3 regions of the Paenibacillus sp. MER 99-2 genome follow, and region 2 is predicted to be linked to each of the others. Evidence: riboswitches for the same ligand, from Rfam matches in the RefSeq annotation. Region 2 holds a riboswitch; each other region holds the start of a gene.

Region 1 (7,213 bases), on a different contig from region 2:
GGTTGTGCGCTACACTAGGTTTTGGAGCAGTACTTATGACTAACGCACCTGTTGCACAAGCAGCGAGCGCATCGGTATCAACTGGACAGCAAATTGTAAACTACGGTAAACAGTTCACTGGAACTCCATATAAATTTGGCGCTTCGACCACAACAACAAAGTATTTTGATTGCTCTTCTTTTATGAAGTATATTTTCAAGAAATATGGCGTTGACTTGCCACGTACTTCCGTGAAGCAATCCAAAGAAGGTACAGCTGTGTCTAAAGCAAATCTGCGTGTAGGCGACCTTGTTTTCTTCTCCAGCGGCAGCCGCTCTACTGGTTCTAACATTACTCATGTCGGCGTTTATGCAGGAAATGGGCAGATTCTCCACACTTACGGTTCCCCGGGTGTGACTCTGTCAGATCTGAACTCTGGCACTTGGGAAAGAACTTACATCAAAGCTCGTCGCGTACTTTAGAGCTTTGATTGAAAGTGTACGTTTGATTGCTAATGCTACGAACAACTTTGAAAGAACCGAATCCATGGATTCGGTTCTTTATGTTTGCTTCTTTTAGCTACTCGATTGATATCAAAAGGCATTAATGTTTATTGAATACATATGTCATAACTCATACTTGAACACGGTACTCAGATGTGAAGCATGTAACCTATTCCACGTACGGTATGAATCAATTTCTCGGATCTGCCTTTGTCCACTTTTACGCGAAGATGTTTAATATATACGTCCACTACATTCGTATCCATTGCAAATTCGTATCCCCATACTTCACTTAAAATCATGCTACGCGTACAAGCCTCATTAACATGACGAGCCAAATACTCCAACAATTCGTACTCTTTAGGTGTTAACATCAAATATTCCCCTGCACGGCTCACCCGCCGAGACCGCAAATTCACTTTTAGATCATGTACTACTATGACCTCTTCATCCATCTGGCCAACACTCACAAATAGCCTTAACAAATTACGAATGCGTGCCAGTAGGACATTCCAGTGAACAGGTTCTACAATTACATCATTCGCCCCAAGATCGAGCCAGCGCACAACTTCTTCATCCGAAGCCTGGTAAGTGAGTACCACTATAGGAATAGGCTTACTCTTTCGAGCTAGATACTCAATGCCTTCCAATAGTTCTTTCCCAGAATCCGCATCGCGCAAGAGAATGATCATACGGATTGAATCCAGTTGGGTATCTTGCTCTTGCTGCAATTGTTGCCAACCAAGCTCTGCAACGGTATATGAATTATTCAGGAGTACTTCTTTCATAGGTGCAGTCCGATCTGTGCTCCCCACCAGAAGGATGGATATTTGCATGTAGTATTCACCCGGCTTATCTCAAACTTCGCCATGTTATTTCTGCACACTCAAAAGTTAATCACAAATAAACACAAGATGCAGAACAGCATTTCGTTATTTGTTTATCATGCCGCATAACCAAGAAGTCCATTCCTATAGGAATGGACTGTGGCTGACAACCCTTGTATTGAGGCAGGATACCGCGTGCTGGGTGCTGCATACGGTACAAACTTAGTATTAATTGAAATGTTTAGTTCATATCGTTTAATGTTCTTTGGGTAAATTGACCACTTAGCCAAAGTAACGATGTACAAGTGTTCGTGCTTCTGCCGTATCTTTCGTTCCATGCACAAGAATACGCCCGTCCTGGAAAATAACCATGCGTTGTGCTCCCGTTGTGAACGAAACTAGGAAGGGATTGGCCTCAACTTGACCTTCATTAAGTCCACGTAAACGCTCAGCTGTACGCTCTAGATCAAGTTTCGTTGGGCGTGCAGTGCGAATCTGTACTGTATCTCTGCCGCATAATACGTCCGTCTTCTCCAAATTCGAAGCAGAGAGATATGGATATGTAGCTGTTTCGCCACAGGAAGCACATTGCTGCTTTTTGGCACCATCCACGTTAATCGAAATATATTCATTACGCCATAGATCAAAGGATAATAACTTTCGTCTTAATGCCTCTGGATGACCACTTAACCATTTCAGCGCTTCGGCTGTCTGATTCGCTGTTACCATCTGGACAGCCTGAGGAATAATTCCAGAAGTATCACAAGTATCGCCACCAAGCGGAACCTCTCCTAGCAGACAATTCAAACAAGGTGTCTCACCTGGTACAAATGTATACGTAATCCCATAACTGCCGACACATCCGCCATAGATCCACGGGATACGATATTTCTGGCACATATCATTGATCAATAATCTGGTATCAAAATTATCTGTTGCATCCATAATTAGATCAACATGTGGGATCAGAGTCTCTAGCTCATCTGCCCTTACATCCATCACGATTCCCTCAACTGTAACAGTTGAATTAATCGCTCTGAGATGTTTTTGTGCCGCAATCGCTTTGGGCATTCTCTCCAATGCATCCTGTTCAATATATAATTGCTGTCGTTGCAGGTTACTCCACTCTACATAGTCCCGATCTACAATCGTGACATGCCCTACACCAGAACGTACCAGTGTCTCCGCAATTCCAGTGCCGAGTGCACCTGCACCAACGATCAAAACTTTACCGTTACTTAGTTTGCGCTGTCCTTCCTTGCCAAGGGGAGCATAACGCTCTTGTCTGGAGTATCGATCTCCTTGGTCAGGTGAACACGTCTCATTCATCATGTATGAATCATTCCTTCCGCCGGACTACTCGCTGCTGCATAACGCTTTACCGGAATCATTCCTGCCTCATATGCCAGCCTTCCTGCCTCCACTCCGAGTCTCATGGCCTTGGCCATATCCACAGGGTAACCGGATCCAGACACGGCTGTATTCAACAACACAGCGTCTGCCCCCATTTCCATCGCACGAGCAGCATCACTGGGTGAACGAAGTCCAGCATCTACAACCACAGGTACAACTGCCTGTTCAATAATAACCTCAAGGTTGTATGGATTAATGATTCCCTTGCCTGATCCAATTGGTGAAGCCCCAGGCATAATAGCGTGTACACCAAGTAACTGGAGTCGTTTGGCTAAGATAACATCATCAGAAATATAAGGAAGAACCGTAAAGCCCTTATGTAGCAGCATCTCACAGGCTTTATACGTTTCAATCGGGTCTGGTAACAATGTAATTCCATCGCCGATTACTTCTACTTTTATCATATCACAAAGTCCGGAAGCACGGGCGAGTTCAGCAATTCGAACAGCCTCTTCCGCGGTAGAAGCGCCCGCTGTGTTAGGCAGCAAGGTATAGCGATCAAGATCTACCCTATCGAGAAAGTGCTTTTTGTTACGCTCCTCAAGATTAAGACGTCTCACGGCAAACGTAAGCACCTCTGTGCCTGAGGCTTCAATGGCCTGAGACTGTACCTCTAAATCGTCAAACTTACCTGTACCCAACAATAATCTAGACTGAAAGACATGCTCACCAATTTTCAACATCACTTAGCCCCCTCCTACAAAATGTACAATTTCGACCCGATCCCCATCTTTTAAATGGGTCGTCTCATGATGTTCGCGAGTAAGAATCTGGCGATTCAACTCAACAACGACAGTTTTCACATGAAGATCGAATGAGTGCAGCAGTTTATCTACACGGTTCAAGCGGTCTTCTATCTCCATCCGTTGACCATTGACGATAATATTCAATGCAGGATCCCCCTTTTATTGAAGCGTTCTGGACGACAACCTTGCACATTCAGCTCCTCTGAAGATTTACCTCCAATAAAATCTGCTAGTAGGCTACCCGTTACAGCACTTAACAGGATTCCATTGCGATGATGTCCAAAGGCTGCATATAAACCAGGCATGCTCTCACATGCGCCGAGGTATGGTAATCCATCGGGTGTTGAAGGCCTTACTCCGGCCCATGCCCGTACAAACTGAGCTTCTGCAATGCCAGGTACCCAGCTGGCAGCACGTTCAAGCAGTTTTTGTAACCCGGCAGCTGAAACATGTAGATCAGATTCCCCCTGTAAAACGGTCGCACCAATCCATACTTCTCCATTGGCCTTAGGTACGATATAAATGTCCTCTGCGTATACCGTTTTGTCTGGGGCAAGTTGTCCAGAATGATCTGAGAACTGCACTGCTGCAATTTCGCCTTTGACCGGCATAGTCGGCAATTGAAGCCCAGCCTGCTTCATTAACACTTCCCCTTGCAAACCATTAGCAACAATGACATTGCGACATGTCATCGTTCCAATTGAAGTTTCCACGCCTTGTACTCCGTTTGCATCCACTCGAAGATTAACATGATGCACGCCTTCAATAATCCGTGCTCCGAGTGCCTGAGCTGATTTTGCATAAGCTTGAGTCAAATTAACAGGTAGAACGTCACATTCCAGCGGTCGATAGTAGGCACCATAAATATTTTTGCTTAACCATGGAGCCTTTTGTTGTGCCTTGATAACATCCCACCAAATTTCAGACGTGATTGATCGTGGTGCTGTAGCAGTGGAATCGCTGTTTAAATCTTTTTCCAAACGCACAGGAGTAATAAAACCATTTTGTTGAAACCCAATATGCATCCCACTCAGGGAGCTCAGTTGTTCGCACTGCTCATGCAGAAGTTGTCTGCTCATGGTTGCCAAGTTCGCCATCATAGGTGAAGAAAAATGCTCACTATCTGCTGCAATCATTCCAGCCGCTGCACAAGATGCACCCTCTGCAATCCGCGCACGTTCAAGCAGAAGAACATCTTGTCCTCGTGCTGCAAGCTCATAAGCAATTGCACAACCAATCACGCCCCCACCAATCACAATTGTTTCTGCATGAAGCTTTCCGTGGATTCCAGCATTGGTTCTACTGCGAGACAATGTTTTACGTAAATCTCGGTTAATGCTTCGTCTCCGAACTCTCGCTCCATCGTTCACCATCTCATCTCCTTGCTCAAGATTAACCTTCCGATTCTACGATCGCCTGTCTTAGTACACGAATCGCATGCTTTGGATTCTCACTCGCCCAGATATGTGATATGACAGCAATGCCTCTTGCTCCAGCTCTGCGAAGGTCACGAACGTGCTCAACCCCAATGCCACCGATTGCAATTACTGGAATAGTTACATTAGTGCACACTTCAGCTAGCTGCTTCAGCCCTCTAGGCTGAATATCTGGTTTGCTATTGGAGTCATAGATATGACCGAAAAAAACATAGTCTACACCCCGTTGCTCAGCAGCCTTGGCTTCAGCTACAGAATGAACGGATACACCGATGCGAATCCGTTTTCGAATGTCACTAATAGATAACGCGCTTTTAGAGAAATCTTCCTGACCCCAATGCACACCTGCCAACCCTTCACCTTGACCCACTTCATGCACACCATTAATCACAATCCGATCAGACGGAACGCCTGATTGATGCAGTTGGTTTGTCCACTCCCTACGCTGTTTAGGTGGCTGTTGTTTTTCTCGAATATGAATATAGTCGACCCATGGCCATATATCCTTCGATACACTTACAAAGTTGTGCAAATTCCCTACGCCTTGAGAGATAACATGCAGCTCAAAAGAAGCTGTGACATTGGAGTCATGTTCTTCAGTAATTACCAAAAGATAACCTCCTCTCTTAAACAATGACATAACAAAAAGGCCACTCCCGTAGGGGAGTGGCTGCGAAATATATGCTTTGATTCGTTTAATAAGTGTTGAACAACACACAGAGGTTCTATTCATGCAATGAATACCCCATTGCAAAATCTCATAGAAACAACATGCTGTTCTCTTAGCTACAGGCATTCTCTCATTCATGCTGAGTGCTGTTCCTAATAAACGAAAACGCGCCACTTCCCTACGCTGGTATGATCCAGATCAGGTGCAAAGGGTCCGGAATCGCATTCTTCCATCTCAGCCGCATCGTGCGGCCCCCCTAGTGTTGATATGAAGTTGTAGCCTATATTACCATAGAGTCCTTTTTTTGTCACCGAGGATTTCAGATTCCCGTTTGACTACGTAGACTAATTTTGCTCAGACCAAGCTTCAACATCCCAGGTCTTCGTAACCCAATCCTCGTAGAAATCAGGTTCGTGAGATACGAGAAGCACTGTGCCCTTGAATTCTTGCAGGGCGCGCTTCAGTTCAGCTTTGGCTGTTACATCAAGGTGATTGGTCGGCTCATCAAACAAAATCCAGTTGCTTTCGCGCATTAACAATTTGCACAAGCGCACTTTCGCTTGTTCTCCACCACTGAGCATGTTAAGCGGACGAGTAATATGTTCGTTTTTTAATCCACAACGTGCCAGATGTCCCCTAACCTCATTCTGCGTCAGATGCGAAAATTCATTCCATACATCCTCGATTGGAGTGATATTCCCCGCTCGTACCTCCTGCTCAAAATAAGCGGTTTCCAGATAATCTCCCAAAAATGTTTTGCCACTGATTGGCGGAATTTTACCCAGAATCGTTTTGAGTAGTGTGGATTTACCCACACCGTTACAACCCACGATGGCGATCTTTTCGCCACGTTCAATGGTCATTGTCATTTTAGGTAATAAGGCATGAGAATATCCAATTTCAAAATCAACGCCCTCAAACACCGTTTTACTGCTGGCACGAGCATCTTTGAATTTGAAAGTAGGTTTGGCTGCCTCATCCGGACGATCAATCCGTTCAATTTTGCCCAATTGCTTCTCACGGCTCTTCGCACGACCTGATGTAGATGCACGTGCTTTATTCCGCTGGATGAAGTCTTCCTGCTTTTTGATATACTCCTGTTGCTTCTCATAAGCATCAATATGCTGAGCCTTCTGCATATCTGCCATCTCAAGAAACTTGTTGTAGTTCGCAGCATATCTTGTCAACTTGGCAAATTCCAAGTGATAGATCACGTTAACTACTTCATTCATGAACTCTGTATCATGGGAGATCAAGATAAAAGCATACGGGTAATCCTTCAAATACCGGGTCAGCCATTCGATATGCTCTACATCCAGGTAGTTCGTAGGTTCATCCAGCAGAAGCGCTGTCGGCTTCTCCAAGAGAAGCTTAGCCAGAAGTACCTTGGTACGCTGACCCCCACTAAGTGAAGCAACGTCACGATCAAGCCCGATAACGGACAGCCCCAGACCATTTGCCATCTCTTCTACCTTTACATCGATCAAATAAAAATCGCCCTGCTCCAACTGCTCTTGGATGTCGCCCATTTCCTCAAGCAACTGTTCCAATTGCTCAGGGTCAGCATCGGCCATCTGATCGGTAATTGCCATCATTTCTTTTTCCAACTCAAGCAGTGGCAAGAATGCATCCTTCAGCA
Region 2 (7,213 bases):
CAAAAAAGACCTCGGCTCCTAGCCCCTGCAATAGTCCATAGACCAGCGTAGACATACCCCATTCACTTCCCAGAAAAGCACTAACTGTTGCTGCGGCAACCTCGGCTAAGATGGCTACACCGGGTTTGCGAATCACAACAAAGGCAAAGGTTCCTGCCATAAACCACATGCCATAGATCATCTGCTCGGCATGTATTCCGAAAGGCTTCATTAGATCATAAGTAGGCCCCCATATTTTGTAGATCACGCCAAACACAACCGCAATCACAATCGTTACTAAAATATCCGTCAACCTCAACTTATTACTGCGCACTGCATTTCCCATGTGAACAACTTCCTTCCCTTATCTCGTTAAATTGGTAGAACACAAAAAAAGCCTCCCCGGTTTCCAGGCAGACCTACGTATGATCATGATGATCAGCAGTAGACAATGTACCAAAAATATAATAAGTGCATTTCATTACGTGATCGGACTCACATCCGTCATTATATTTTGCATAAGTTTTCAGTGACCCTCTTAAACAGGATCGCAATATGTAAATCCATAGATGATTGCAAAATAACTAAGCTTCGAAATGGCACTCATTACGCTTTTCAACGTCTTGTTCACTGTGATTCTATGTTCTCTACGCTGGCATTACCCAGATCAGATATACGGTCAGCAGCATAAGGCCACCCTCTCAGCCCAACTTCATTGAGCACCCGGTTCACTTATTTCATTGCCTCTAATGTACACCATATGGGTAATTGTAGCAATGCTATGTTCACTAAAACTACCTTGGTACGCTTACTAATCTAGTGTCTGAATCCACCTGCGAGCATTGTTTCGCTATAGATACGTTAGGTTAATGACAGAATGTAATTTGCAAGAATATGAAACTTTTGGGATATCCAGCCGTCTGTAAACTAGAAAGGAGATTGATTATGATGAAAACAATTCACTCAGCTTGGCAGCAGAAAAAATGGAAGATGATTCTTGCCGCCTCGATTCTCACCGCAGGTACGGCACCTGCTCTGCTGTCCCCCCATGTCGTGGAAGCAGCTACTAATCACAAACCCACGGCGTACATTAATAACATTCCAGCTTCCTATGACGTCGTCATTCGGCAAGGTGTCACCTATGTAGCACTGACCGAACTTCAATTCTTGGGCAACTATACATTCGGCTATAACAACAAAACTAAAGAAATTAGCATCCAGACCGATCGCGACAAATACATTCTTGCGCCTAACACCAAAACGATAACGAAAAATGGTCAAACAGCGACACTTGCAGCAGCTCCTATTCTGGTCAATGGCAAAGCTATGCTCCCACTCCGAGCCATTGGCGATGCCTTTGGCGCCCAGGTTAGTTGGAATCAGGCCGCGAAGGAAGCTTACATCTATCAAACGGATACTGCCCTCGTTAAAGCATATAACGGCAACGATCTCGTGGCTGCGCGCGAGGCTGCAATTCATCTACCACGTTTCTCGAAGTTGGGACAACCTCGTCTGGAGCTACGTGAAGAGCGTGGTGATGTGGACTCCACCACAACCTATATATTTGAACAAGGAAAAAAAGATCGATTCTTCATTAACGAAAACAACGATCTAATCAGTTATTATGAGGTTAAAAACGGTCAGGCCTTACTCAAATGGCAAGCAAACATAGGTAACGGTTCCGGGACTCTTGGTGATCTATTCTTCGTCAAAACGAAGCCATATGCTGAAGCTGGAACACGCCCTTCATTAGCTGGTAAAACGATCGTGTCATTCCAGTACTCACTCATGGCCGAGGAAACCTCTTATACGGTCACTAACAAAGCCGGCTTGGTAGCTGAAGGGGCGGCTGTACCATCCAAAGGAAGTATCTTTGTTAACGTACCGGATGAAAAGTAGAAGTAGGAGCCTTATGGACATGCATGCTACCTCATCTAGCTGAAACTATAGGAAAAGGCATCCCACGGGATGCCTTTTATCTGTACGTTGCATTAATACTGCGTATTCCCTGATTGACTTGTATTGCCTGACGAGAACCCTTTGAATAACGTTGGCACCTTCGAATATCTGGTGTTCGTAATTTTCCCCTTCGTACTGCCGCTGTCTGTGCGCAAAATGGAATCCTTCACATTGGAAATGTTCGAATTATCTACATTCATGGTCACAGCATACGAGGTGCCTCCATTTTGACGAACAAGCTTGCCAATATCATCTGCTCTGAAATTTTTGATGTTAATGGTTCCGGATGCATTCATCTGAAATACTTTGTCATAGGCTTTGTAGGCTGCTCCACCCGTGATGTTCACCGTTCCTGATGATTTCAAGGTCAATGCATCCTCTCCAACATCCTTCCAAGTGACATTCTCAATGTTACAGCTACCATAACAGTGCACGCCATCAGCTGCTGGGGCTTCAATGACTACGTTCTTCAATGTGGCGCCTGCCTCAAGGCGAAAGATAGGCTTTTGATTTTCCTTTTGACTGCCATCACCAAGTGTATTCGGATCAGCAGCGACGCTTTTCCCTTTTCCATCATACGTCTTGCCCTTCTCTACAACGATGGTTGTCTTCACAATCTCGGGAGCAGCAGAAGCAGGTATTGCACCAAATACGGAAGCGACCAGACCAACCGACAATAACATCGTTAACAATTTTTTCATCGAAAACGTCCTCCTCTATTGATATGGATTGGTAGCGCATAAGCTTACGCTTGTCCTCACGGTTCCCCAGATGTGCACCTCTGCTTGGAACGTATCCTGATCCTACCAAATAAGGAATGTAACGAGAATAATCATTAGATGATATGTCTTGGCATTCGCCTTGGAGCCTTCCTTATCAGCACATTACGTACGCTGGCTTATCCGGGCAGTATGCTATTCTGAACTTCAAATATGCTCTATTTAGGGCAGATGAACACATGAATATTGTACAAAAACAGCAAAAAATCACGTCATCTGTAACCAGATAACGTGATCTTAAGTCTTTATTTGTGATGACTAACGATGCATACTATGCACCAAACCGCTGGCGATACCCGCACTTACGGCACAACTCTTCCACGGCCTGCCTCTTCGAGAATCCATAAAATAAGTTATTGGCCCGTTCCCCGTCAACGATCTCCGAGAATGACTTCTCATGTACGTTGCCTAAGTTAATTACACCTTCGCCATCCAGGCAACACGGTACAACCGTGCCATCCACCAATACGGCGGCCTGACTACGAAGTGCATGACAGAAGCCTTTACCGTCATCCTCTGGTGCATCCAAGCTTGGCCACTGGAATTCATGATCCTGATTGAGGTATACATTCGGAGCAATTTTGACTCCACTACCCGGTACGACCTTTTCTTCAATCCGAAAATCCAAGTCGAACTCCCGCTCTAACACCTCAAGCGTTTCGCGATTTCGGTTCATCTGGGCATTCGTAAAATTATCCTGTGTCAGGTTCCAGAGTCGGAACGAAATAATGACATTATGTTTCGCTGCTTCACGAGCAAAGGTCAATATGTTATTCAAATATCCTTCGCGGTCTGTCGAGCCTTCATGTCCGTCGAAGCTGTGCAAGGAGAAGTTCATCTGACGTAACGCTGGCTTGCCAAGAAGCTTATGCTGCGTCTTGGGCAGTAGCGTACCATTGGTCGTGATGTTGACCTTGAATCCTTTCTCATGTGCAGAATCCAGCAACAGATCGATTTTGGGATGCAGTAACGGCTCACCTTTGACGTGAAGATATATGTGTTTGGTATGTGGCTTAATCTGATCCAGTATATTGTTAAAGACGTCAGGGTCAATGAAATTTTTGGCACGCTTGGTCTGTGGACAGAAGCTGCACGCCAAGTTACAGATGCTTGTAATTTCGATGTAGACTTTCTTGAATGTTTTCAACTCGGATCCCCATTCTTCTCCGGAGGGAGAGCGTCCCACCTTCATTTCGTGATATAACGATAACACTTTCACCATTGCGTGATCTAAGTGTACTTTTGGAACAACCTCTATTATATCGGGTTGGGAAGTAGGGAACAACAACGTTTCGTATCAATTTCCTGTTGCTATGTCGAAGCATAAATTTGGATCATCCCTTCTTTACATCCGGCTTGCATGTGATATATGCTGGAGCTATAAATACCTGTTCAAAAACGGTTATAACTGAATATAGTTGAACAATTGCACTGGGGGAGCCTAACGGCTGAGACGAATGAACTTTCGGACCCTTTGAACCTGATCTGGATCATACCAGCGGAGGGAAGTGGAGCGGCCTTTCAATAAACTTCATGCGTTTCATCATGCAGAACATGTAAGATGAAATACACTTGCGAATTGAAACTACAGCCCCACTCATTTCTCCGGAAATGGGCGGGGCTTTTTGCATTTTTAAAGACAGACAACCTGCACTGGAACAGGTCTAAATGAAGCCAAGCTCAGGCTCCCAGCCTAGATGTAATACAAGGAGGAAAACAGATGTCTTACTTAGAACGCATACGCACTCAAAATCCGTTAGTACACAATATCACCAATATTGTGGTTGCTCCCTTTGTAGCCAATGGTTTGCTTGCACTTGGAGCATCGCCTTTTATGGCTTATGCACATGAGGAGGTTGCCGATGTTGCGAAAATGTCCGGCGCGGTTGTCCTTAATATTGGCACACTTAATAAAGATGTGGTGCAGTCCATCCTGCTCGCTGGTATATCTGCCAACGCCCATCAGGTTCCTGTCGTCCTCGACCCTGTTGGTGCTGGTGCCACTTCCTATCGCTCCGAGCAGGTTCAGATGCTCGTTCGTGAGCTACGTCTCACGATCCTGCGTGGCAATGTGGCAGAAGTCGCCAATGTTATTGGCGAGCATTGGAATAGCAAAGGTGTAGATGCTGGACAAGGTGAAGGAGATCGTATCGGAATAGCCGAGCGGGCAGCTCAGCAGTTAAACTGTATCGTTGTGATCACAGGCCGCGAAGATGTCATTACGAATGGTCATCAGACCTACCTTGTGAGTAACGGTCATGTCCTCTTAACTCAAGTTACCGGTGCGGGATGTCTGCTCAGTGCTGTCATTGGCGCATTTGCAGCTGTGGCGACTGATGACGATGAACGGCTGGATAGCGTTGTAGAAGCACTCACCTTCTACGGCGTTGTTGCTGAGATTGCTGCAGATCGTACGGAGAGCCAGGGCCCAGGCAGCTTTCAGGTCGAGCTATTGAATCAACTCGATCATGTATCTCCGTCGGTACTGAAACAGCGTGCTCTCATTCGTCATATCCATGGAGGTGGAGATACATCATGCGTATAGCTCAGGCTCTAACGATCGCCGGATCGGACAATGGCGGCGGCGCTGGGATTCAAGCCGATCTCAAAACCTTTCAGGAACTTAATGTATACGGCATGACCGTTATTACTGCCATTGCGGCGCAGAATACAACAGGAGTTCAGGGTGTATTTCCTATTTCGTATGAAGGCATAGCCCAACAGCTTGATTCAACCGGAGACGACTTCAAACCAAATGCGGTGAAAACAGGCATGCTCTACAGTACGGAGATTATCCAATTGGTTGCTGAGAAATGGCGCCATTATGAATGGTCTAATCTGGTCATTGATCCCGTTATGGTAGCCAAGGGCGGCGCACCGCTGCTTCAACAGCAGGCTATTCAGACACTGATTACGGAGCTGATCCCGCATGCACAGATTACCACGCCAAACATTCCTGAAGCTGAACTACTGACAGGTATGTCCATTCGAAATGTAAGTGAACGGGAAGAAGCAGCCCGACGCCTTGTGCAGATGGGCTCTACGTATGCCTTGATCAAAGGCGGCCATGATACGGGCGGCATGATTGTCGATGTACTCTATGATGGACAGTCCTTTCACTATCTGGAGAATATTCGTATAGTGACCCCTCATACTCACGGAACAGGCTGTACGTATTCTGCCGCCATTACGGCTGAACTGGCGAAGGGTTCGTCCGTTCTGGCTGCCGTCACGACTGCGCGAGCGTTCATTCAGGCAGCCATTGAAGATGAGCTTGGCATTGGCGCTGGGCATGGGCCGACGAATCATTTTGCGTATCAGCGCAGGCAGCGGGGTGAGCGGTGATGCCTAAGCTGCATGCAGACGCGGTGCGACGCGCAATGCAGGTGTATTTGGTGGTGGGTAGCGTGAATACCACGCAAGACCCTGTGGAGGTGCTGCGCCAGGCGATTGCTGGCGGCATCACGCTGTTCCAGTTCCGGGAAAAAGGAACTGATGCCCTGATTGGCGAAGCCCGCCTGGCTCTGGCATGGCGGCTTCGCGAGGTGTGCAGCCAGCACGGGATACCGTTCATCGTGAACGATGATGTGGAGCTGGCTGTAGCAGTGGAGGCCGACGGCGTGCATGTCGGCCAGGACGATGCGGACGCGGCGCTTGTACGCGCCCGCATTGGAGCTGGGCGGATGCTTGGCGTATCCGCCCACTCTGCGTCGGAAGCCCGCCGTGCGGTGCAGGCGGGCGCCGACTATCTTGGCGTCGGGCCAATGTACCCGACGCGCTCCAAAGCGGATGCCCATGCTGTGCTGGGCCCCGCAGGGATCTTGGAACTGCGCGCCGCAGGCATCGCAGTTCCGGTGGTGGGTATCGGCGGCATTACGCCCGATACCACGGCCGGCGTGATGGCGGCTGGAGCCGACGGCGTAGCCGTCATCTCCGCCATTGCGGGCGCGGCCGACGTGCGCGCAGCGGCTGCGCGGTTCGCTGCGGCGGTGCGTGGGATGCTGGCGTAGCCAAGCACCCCTGCACCGCCAACCCCGCCGGGCGCTTGGATTATGCGCCAGCTAGAGACCTCACTGCTTTTCTTATTACTTTGCCATATAGATTATTTTGATAGTGATATAGGAACTATTGATTGCTCGATGAATTGTGTAGAGACAAGCTCAATGATAGAATCGTTACATCTCAAAACAAAGTTAACAAATAAGAATAGTGTGTAATAAAAACTATACTAATTTCGCATATTTACCCTGGCTGAGCAGTAGCGACATGTACTATATGAATGATTCGGTACGGTCTACTCAGCGCATTCGGCCACCGCAGGCATCACGATGCCGCGTGTTCCTATGTGAATCTAACAACTTCCATTACAGCGAAACGAAGTATACCACTTACATAACTCAAGCCAGTAATCCCTGTTACAGTTTGCCAAATTGAATAAAGGAGTCTATTAACATGAATGTCATCGATCTGCACTGTGATGCCCTGTTTCGGATCTG
Region 3 (7,213 bases), on a different contig from region 2:
ACACACTGGGCTTCTGCAGCAATTGAAGCAGCTTCTATCCGTCAATAGATCGTTACATTTTATCGTTATAATCTCATAATAATCAAATGCAAAGAGATATCTATCAGTCATTCGGCTGGAGATATCTCTTTTTTTGCATTGATATTGTGAAGCATCAGGCTTAAAGAGGTATGACATATTTAATTATGTTGTCTCTCGCTGATGGGAGTTGTTCTTAGGGTGGACAGACTTTAAGAATCATAGGGGTCTTTAATAAGGCGGCCAGAGTAGCTTTCTTGCCGTTTCGTATCGCTCAGCTACTGCAGGCCAGTAGACGACCTTCCACCAATCCTCGATATATTTTTTGCGTTCATTCTGGTGCTTCAGATAGTACGCATGCTCCCACACATCCAGAGGGAGGAGAGGAACAATGTCAGATTGAGATAAGTTCTGGTGCTTCTCTGCTTGTAAAATTTCAAGACGATGTGCCCGCGGACTCCAGACAAGCATAGCCCAGCCACTGCCTTCTACTTTGTTTGCTGCTTCTGTGAATTGGTTCTTGAATGCTTCATAACTGCCAAAATCACGTTTGATCTGTTCAGCAAGCATACCCGACGGTTTGCCACCACCCTGAGGACTCATAATTGTCCAAAAGATGGTATGGAGGTAATGACCTGCCCCGTTAAAGGCAAGTTCCCGTTCCCAGTGTTTTACGAGTTCGAAATTGTTCTTTTTCCTGGATTCAGCTAATTTTTTCTCAGCCGTATTTAATCCGTCCACGTAGGACTGGTGATGCTTATCATGGTGAATGCGCATGGTCAGCTCATCAATATGTGGCTCCAAGGCGTTGTAGGCATAAGGCAGTGGTGGCAAGGTATGTCCGCCAATCGGTACAGGTCGCTCCTTAACAGGAGGTGTTGCAGCTACTGAAGTGCTGGTGCTATCGCTTGTTTGTGTGGGAGCTGAGTGAATTGCTGGAGAGCTCTGGATCTGAGTGGTAGCAGGGGCATTAGGAGTTTCCTTAGCTGATGTAGCTGCAGGCTTCTCTACGCTTTCTCGTTGGGATGATTGAAGAAGATTGTCCAGCGTAAAAGGGGCATCTGTTGCAGAGTCTCTCAAGAGTCCAGGCTCACGAAGTGTATCTAATACACCAAGGAAGTACTCTGATTCTCGAATGAAATGCAGAATGACGGCTTTGGCAGAGGGGACGGCCTGCACGGCAGCACTCTGTTCCAATACAACATACAGTTGCCGGATAAACTCTCTGGATTGTGTTATGCTCGCAGACACTAACTGTTCTACACTACGAAGAATATAGGGAGCAGGGGTGTGAGTTCCGGGTAACACTTGTTTGATAAGCTGGTTAGCCGTGTGTTCGCTGTTTGCAAATGCTGTCTCCCATTCCTCCAGTAGTTTGACATATTCAGGTTCTAGGTCAGGTACAAGTGTACGAATAACAAGGGTGTGCTCTTTCTCTTGCTCTTTCCAGAAACGAATTTCTTCTAGTATACGCAGGGGTAAGAGCGGTCCATATCCTTTCCATTGCATAACCAAGCATCCTCCCATCAGTGATATGATTCCGAACCCATTTTTAACATTGAAATTAGGCTAAAACTGCCCAGTCTCTGTATCCTCGAACATGTCGTGCATAGCCATCGCATCAATATATTCATAGAAGATGTTGTCCTATGTATATAAAAAAAGAGCCCCATAAGGGCTCTTACGTAGTTCATATTCAGGCGCAACATACTTCAGGACATGAACATTAATATCTATCCAGATCGTCACTGGTGGTCTTGGTTACATGACTCAGGAAGGTTGATACGCGGCGCAGGTATTCTTTGGGATGCTCACGGAAGATTAACTCATGATGGGCTCCGTCCACGATCCATTCCTCTGAATTGGCATTGGTTTGATTGGCTGCGAGTAGCTCCGCGATCGGATAAGGTGCCTTCTCGTCTTCCGTACCGTGAATGAAGAAAATCGGGAAAGGATAATCCTCGTTTTTGACCTCTTGATACGGAATTTGCTGTAATCCAGTGCCGTTCAGAACCGGGAACAACAGCTTCATAATCTCAAGTGTAGGTTGGCGCGGAAGATCGATCTGATTATGAATGTTGTGATACAGCGTATCTGGTTCCAGTAAAAATGTGCTGTCCAGAATCATCGCATCAACATCCTCGGTAAGAAGGCCTGTCTGTAATGCTGTGCCTGCACCCATGGAGAATCCCCATACGACGAGCTCCTCAGCACCTCGTTGCTTCGCCGTTTGAATGGCGCCCAGCAATTGTTGTGATTCCGCTTTGCCGCCTGTAGCGACGGCTTTATTCACCTGAGATGCAAAACCATAATCGAACATAATGACGTTAAATCCAAGTTGGTGCGCATAATGGGCAAGGTCATACATCGGAACCCAGGTTTCCTCACGGTTGGCACCATAGCCATGACTGAAGATAATCGTTTTGTTCACATCTTTGTCGGCAGGAATGTACCAGCCCTGCATCGTTCGGCTTCCGTCTGCCGCAGGGAATGTTATGTCTTCGTACTTCATATTCCTCGCTTGCATCGGATTAGAGAAGACAGGGGCTACCGTTGGGTTGGATAAGACCCAGGCGATGTAACCGTGTAGTGCAATAAAACAAAAGAGTAGAAAAAATACCACGGAGAGCAGCAACGCTACGATAATATGCTTGAACCGAATCAGCCTTGGCGATAACGAAGTAGGCAGATCGGACACTTTCGTTTGCAGCGGGGCTTCGCTCTGGGATGTCGAATACATGATTGCCCCTCCTTATAAGTTCAGATGAAATTGAGGATAACAACGAGAACCATCAACCCATATACGTAGTTCCTAAGTCACAGGAACGAATGATACAAATGCATAATCTATCTTTATCGTATGTTCCTATATAACCAAAGTCAATTGATTGGCAGCATTTGTTACGCAATTGTTATATAGTCCTGAGAGGATCTGGTTAACATTTCCTAAGCGTACAAATCGCGGAATATTTAGTCTTATAAAAAGGAGAATATTGCCCCTTTTTAGTTTACAGATGAGATCGTTTCTCATATAATTTATGTAACCAAGTTTCATGTGATGAAACATGAGGAGGCTTAGTGTCATGGAAGACCGCAAGTTGACCGTCAGGGCTGTGGAACGAGCCTTGGATATATTATTGTGCTTCACAACTCGGAGTGATCTGGGGCTTACCGAGATTGCAAGCCAGATTGGTCTGCACAAAAGCACGGTGCACCGGCTGATGGCAACCTTGGAAGAACGGGGATTTGTTATCCGGGATGCAGCTACCGAGAAGTATCGGCTTGGCATCCGCATCTGGGAGCTGTCCGCTCATATGTCCCGTAGTGATGACCCAGCTATCCTTCTTCTTCCTGCGATGGAGCGTCTGAGAGATCGACTCGGGGAGACGGTTAGCTTGTATTTGCGGGATGGCAGTGAACGGATTCGGATTCAGGCTGTTCAGAGCGATCAGGCTATACGGCGTGTAGCTCCTGTTGGTGTGCGCCTTCCTTTATCCGTAGGTGCGTCCAGTAAGGTGCTAATGGCCTTTGCTACGGAAGAGGATCGTGAGGAGCTGATGAATGGGCCGGAGTGGCCTGTCTTTATCGATCCTAAGGTCTATCTCGCGCAGATGAAGGATATTCTGGAGCATGGTTATGCAACGAGCTATGAGGAGCGTGAACCGGGAGCTGCGGCGGTATCTGTACCGATTATGGATCGCAAAGGCCAAATCGCTGCTGCATTGTCTGTATCAGGACCTGTCAGCCGTTTATCACAAGAGACGTTACATGAGTATGCACCCGTGTTGAAAGAAGCAGCTGCTCAGATGGGCTTGATGTTATCTTAACGAGTTTGTTCAACCACAACGCTCTTATGGAACATATATGTCATGATGAATCTGCTGATTCTGGAACATAAAGGTTGTTTTTCGTTCTCGGTTGAGCTATCCTGATATGGACAGCCCAGCCGGGCTTGATGAATTGAATATGACACTGCGGTATACTTGCCGCAACTTGTTAACGTTACTAGGGGAGTCCGAATTGTCCGGACTGAGACGGAATCGCATGAGATTCTGGACCCTTTGCACCTGATCTGGATCATACCAGCGTAGGGAAGTAATCGGCCAATCAACCACGAACATCAATGGGATGTAACCTATGGCTGAACTCAATTAGAGTTCGGTAATCGGTACATCATTGGTGATGGACATAGCCGGTTCCCTCGGGAACCGGCTTTTTTTATATACAGTGAGCAGAGACAAGATTTAGACTTCAGAGTTACTTTCGTAAAAAGAGCGGAGGTAGGTATCTGTTGTGGAATCTATTCAATTAGTTAGGTGAATGAACCTTACTCTGCTGCATGTTGTCTTACTGTATATGTCTCTCTAGGTAAGGTTGTCCTTGCTCCTTATATGGATGGTCTCCAGATTAGATGCGCTCGCATGGAAAAGAAGTGATGCAGTCGTGAAGACCAATGAGGAGGAGACAAAGACGATGAGTACAGAACAACCAATGATGGGACAAGGGAATACAGAAGCGCAGGCGGCAAAAGAAACAGGTTCGGCTGGAGGGGTTCAACCTTTTCCCGGCAGCCGTAAAGTATACATTCAGGGCTCACGTCCGGACATTGCTGTACCTGAGCGTGAAATAGCTCTTCATGACACGAGTACTCCCCAAGGGGTGGAGCATAATGAGCCGCTGCGTGTGTACGATACGAGCGGCCCGATGACCGACCCTGAATTTCACGCAGACATCCGGGCAGGACTACCTGCACTCCGCACACGCTGGATTACGGAGCGTGAGGATGTGGAGGCTTATGCAGGACGTACGGTGCAACCGGAAGATAACGGGCTCAAGGCGGGGAGTAGAAGAACCGGAGCTGAAGCTTACCCAGGCTTGCGTGGCAAGCCGCTGCGGGCTCAGGCTGGACGATGTGTAACGCAGATGCACTATGCACGCCAAGGCATCATTACGCCAGAGATGGAGTTTGCCGCGATTCGTGAGGGAGTAGAGCCGGAGTTTGTGCGACAAGAACTGGCCAGTGGCCGAGCGATTCTACCATCCAACATCAATCATCCTGAAAGTGAGCCGATGTTGATTGGTCGTCATTTTCATGTGAAGATCAATGCGAATATCGGGAATTCTGCCGTCTCCTCCTCCATCGAAGAAGAAGTGGAGAAGATGACCTGGGCTGTACGCTGGGGCTCGGATACCGTTATGGATCTGTCGACAGGAAAGGATATCCATACTACGCGGGAATGGATCATTCGTAATTCTCCAGTACCGATCGGAACTGTGCCACTCTATCAGGCGCTGGAGAAGGTCAATGGCGAAGCAGAAGCACTAACGTGGGAATTGTACCGAGACACACTCATTGAGCAGGCAGAGCAAGGCGTAGACTATTTCACGATCCATGCAGGCGTCTTACTGCGCTATATCCCGATGACAGCCAAACGTATGACAGGCATTGTGTCCCGGGGTGGATCTATTATGGCTGCGTGGTGTTTGGCACATCATCAAGAGAACTTTTTGTATACGCATTTTGAAGAAATCTGTGAAATTATGAAAAGGTATGATGTGGCATTCTCGCTTGGGGATGGATTGCGTCCGGGGAGTATCTATGATGCCAATGACGAGGCTCAGATGGCCGAGCTGGCTACACTGGGCGAGTTAACGCAGATTGCGTGGAAGCATGATGTACAGGTGATGATTGAAGGGCCGGGGCATGTGCCGATGCATAAGATCAAGGAGAATGTGGATCTACAGATGGAAATCTGTAAAGAGGCTCCGTTCTATACCTTGGGTCCACTGACAACGGACATTGCTCCAGGTTATGATCACATTACTTCAGCTATTGGAGCGGCGATGATTGGCTGGTTCGGGACATCCATGCTCTGTTATGTTACACCGAAGGAACATTTGGGGCTGCCTAACAAGGATGATGTACGAGAGGGAGTCATCGCCTACAAAATTGCAGCACATGCCGCTGACCTAGCTAAAGGTCATCCACGAGCTCAACGCCGAGATGATGCGCTGTCCAAGGCTAGATTCGAATTCCGCTGGCGCGACCAATTTAACTTGTCGCTTGACCCTGAACGGGCGCTCTCTTACCATGACGAGACATTGCCTGCTGAGGGAGCTAAGGAAGCCCATTTCTGCTCGATGTGTGGGCCGAAGTTCTGTAGTATGCGAATTACGCAAGACATTCGTGCATTTGCTGCAGACAAGGGGTTGTCCGAAGATGATGCGGTAGCCGCAGGGATGCAGGCGAAGGCTGAAGAATATCGGATGCGGTAGGTGAGATTGGAGATTGATAGTGCAGCAAAAAACAAAAAACAGTTCATCACATAAAATGAGTGATGAACTGTTTTTTGTTTGTAGCCTTCAGAATTGCTCTTTTGGTTTGACTAAATATTGGCCGTCGTTCACAGATATCTCTACTATAGTTTACTTCATTTTACTCCAAATTCGAAACAGAATACCTGCAATGACAAATAGTATGCCGTCTGCTAATTTAAGACTTCCACCGTAGATAAATGCAGAACAGGCCAAGCCTATAATAAACAAAATTAGAATGTATAAGAAACGCACTAACATTCACTCCTCTACAATAAATGGAACTGTGCTTAACATACCTTAAGAGTGTGAACAATAATTCAAATTTATCTAATAAGATATAATGTTCTTAATACTCAGAGTAAATTAATAATAGAAATTTTTTAGTGTTCCTCTGGAATCATTATTGGCCGAACCCGAAAAACTAACGCTCAAAGCTCCGAAAGTTAATCCAACACTATGTAAGCCATAAAATACATATTAATATTAAATAGACTAGATACAAAAGTATAAAACTAGTGCCCTAATCTACTCCCCATTCCAACATTCAATGCGGTGCTATGCCTAGCTTCTTCTCCAAATACGTTGCAAGCAATGCCAAAGGGCTATGGATCGCAATACCGGTCTCTACTGTAACTCGCGCAGCAGCGGGCGCCATGGATAATTGGGCTGCGACTACCGTTTTGCCGGGATGCTGCCCAGCAATGTACTGTAATCCTTCACGTACTGCTGCAAGATAACCTTCCTTGTCACCGCGCATAATCAATTGAAACGTCTCAGGAATGCACACGGCTTCTGGCTGAGGCACCTCGGTAACACAGTTCTGCTCTTTCTCATAATCTTGCTGTAAAGCCCGATACACCCGTGCCATTGTACCTTC

Evidence for each region. A riboswitch is a leader RNA that binds a small molecule or an ion and turns the genes downstream of it on or off. The one in region 2 is predicted to bind thiamine pyrophosphate.
Region 1: it holds a riboswitch for thiamine pyrophosphate, as region 2 does, so the genes downstream of both, M3636_RS05725 (thiamine phosphate synthase) here and thiM (hydroxyethylthiazole kinase) in region 2, are expected to answer to the same signal.
Region 3: it holds a riboswitch for thiamine pyrophosphate, as region 2 does, so the genes downstream of both, thiC (phosphomethylpyrimidine synthase ThiC) here and thiM (hydroxyethylthiazole kinase) in region 2, are expected to answer to the same signal.

Annotation. Positions count from the first base shown of each region.
Region 1 covers NZ_JAMAUZ010000001.1:1,256,218-1,263,430, reverse strand. The annotation lists gene M3636_RS05755 (C40 family peptidase) at 1-461, shown strand, start outside; gene M3636_RS05750 (winged helix-turn-helix domain-containing protein) at 632-1,318, opposite strand; gene M3636_RS05745 (ThiF family adenylyltransferase) at 1,592-2,641, opposite strand; gene M3636_RS05740 (thiazole synthase) at 2,638-3,405, opposite strand; gene thiS (sulfur carrier protein ThiS) at 3,409-3,612, opposite strand; gene thiO (glycine oxidase ThiO) at 3,609-4,841, opposite strand; gene M3636_RS05725 (thiamine phosphate synthase) at 4,861-5,514, opposite strand; TPP riboswitch at 5,733-5,842, opposite strand; gene abc-f (ribosomal protection-like ABC-F family protein) at 5,919-7,213, opposite strand, start outside.
Region 2 covers NZ_JAMAUZ010000006.1:190,674-197,886, reverse strand. The annotation lists gene M3636_RS22360 (ECF transporter S component) at 1-325, opposite strand, end outside; gene M3636_RS22355 (copper amine oxidase N-terminal domain-containing protein) at 925-1,878, shown strand; gene M3636_RS22350 (pectate lyase) at 1,971-2,639, opposite strand; gene M3636_RS22345 (radical SAM/SPASM domain-containing protein) at 2,989-3,864, opposite strand; TPP riboswitch at 4,141-4,241, shown strand; gene thiM (hydroxyethylthiazole kinase) at 4,438-5,262, shown strand; gene thiD (bifunctional hydroxymethylpyrimidine kinase/phosphomethylpyrimidine kinase) at 5,253-6,062, shown strand; gene thiE (thiamine phosphate synthase) at 6,062-6,727, shown strand; gene M3636_RS22325 (dipeptidase) at 7,170-7,213, shown strand, end outside.
Region 3 covers NZ_JAMAUZ010000011.1:60,836-68,048, forward strand. The annotation lists gene M3636_RS26510 (S-layer homology domain-containing protein) at 1-48, shown strand, start outside; gene M3636_RS26515 (Fe-Mn family superoxide dismutase) at 250-1,527, opposite strand; gene M3636_RS26520 (alpha/beta hydrolase) at 1,745-2,758, opposite strand; gene M3636_RS26525 (IclR family transcriptional regulator) at 3,102-3,845, shown strand; TPP riboswitch at 4,016-4,129, shown strand; gene thiC (phosphomethylpyrimidine synthase ThiC) at 4,510-6,294, shown strand; gene M3636_RS26535 (hypothetical protein) at 6,445-6,588, opposite strand; gene M3636_RS26540 (hypothetical protein) at 6,881-7,213, opposite strand, start outside.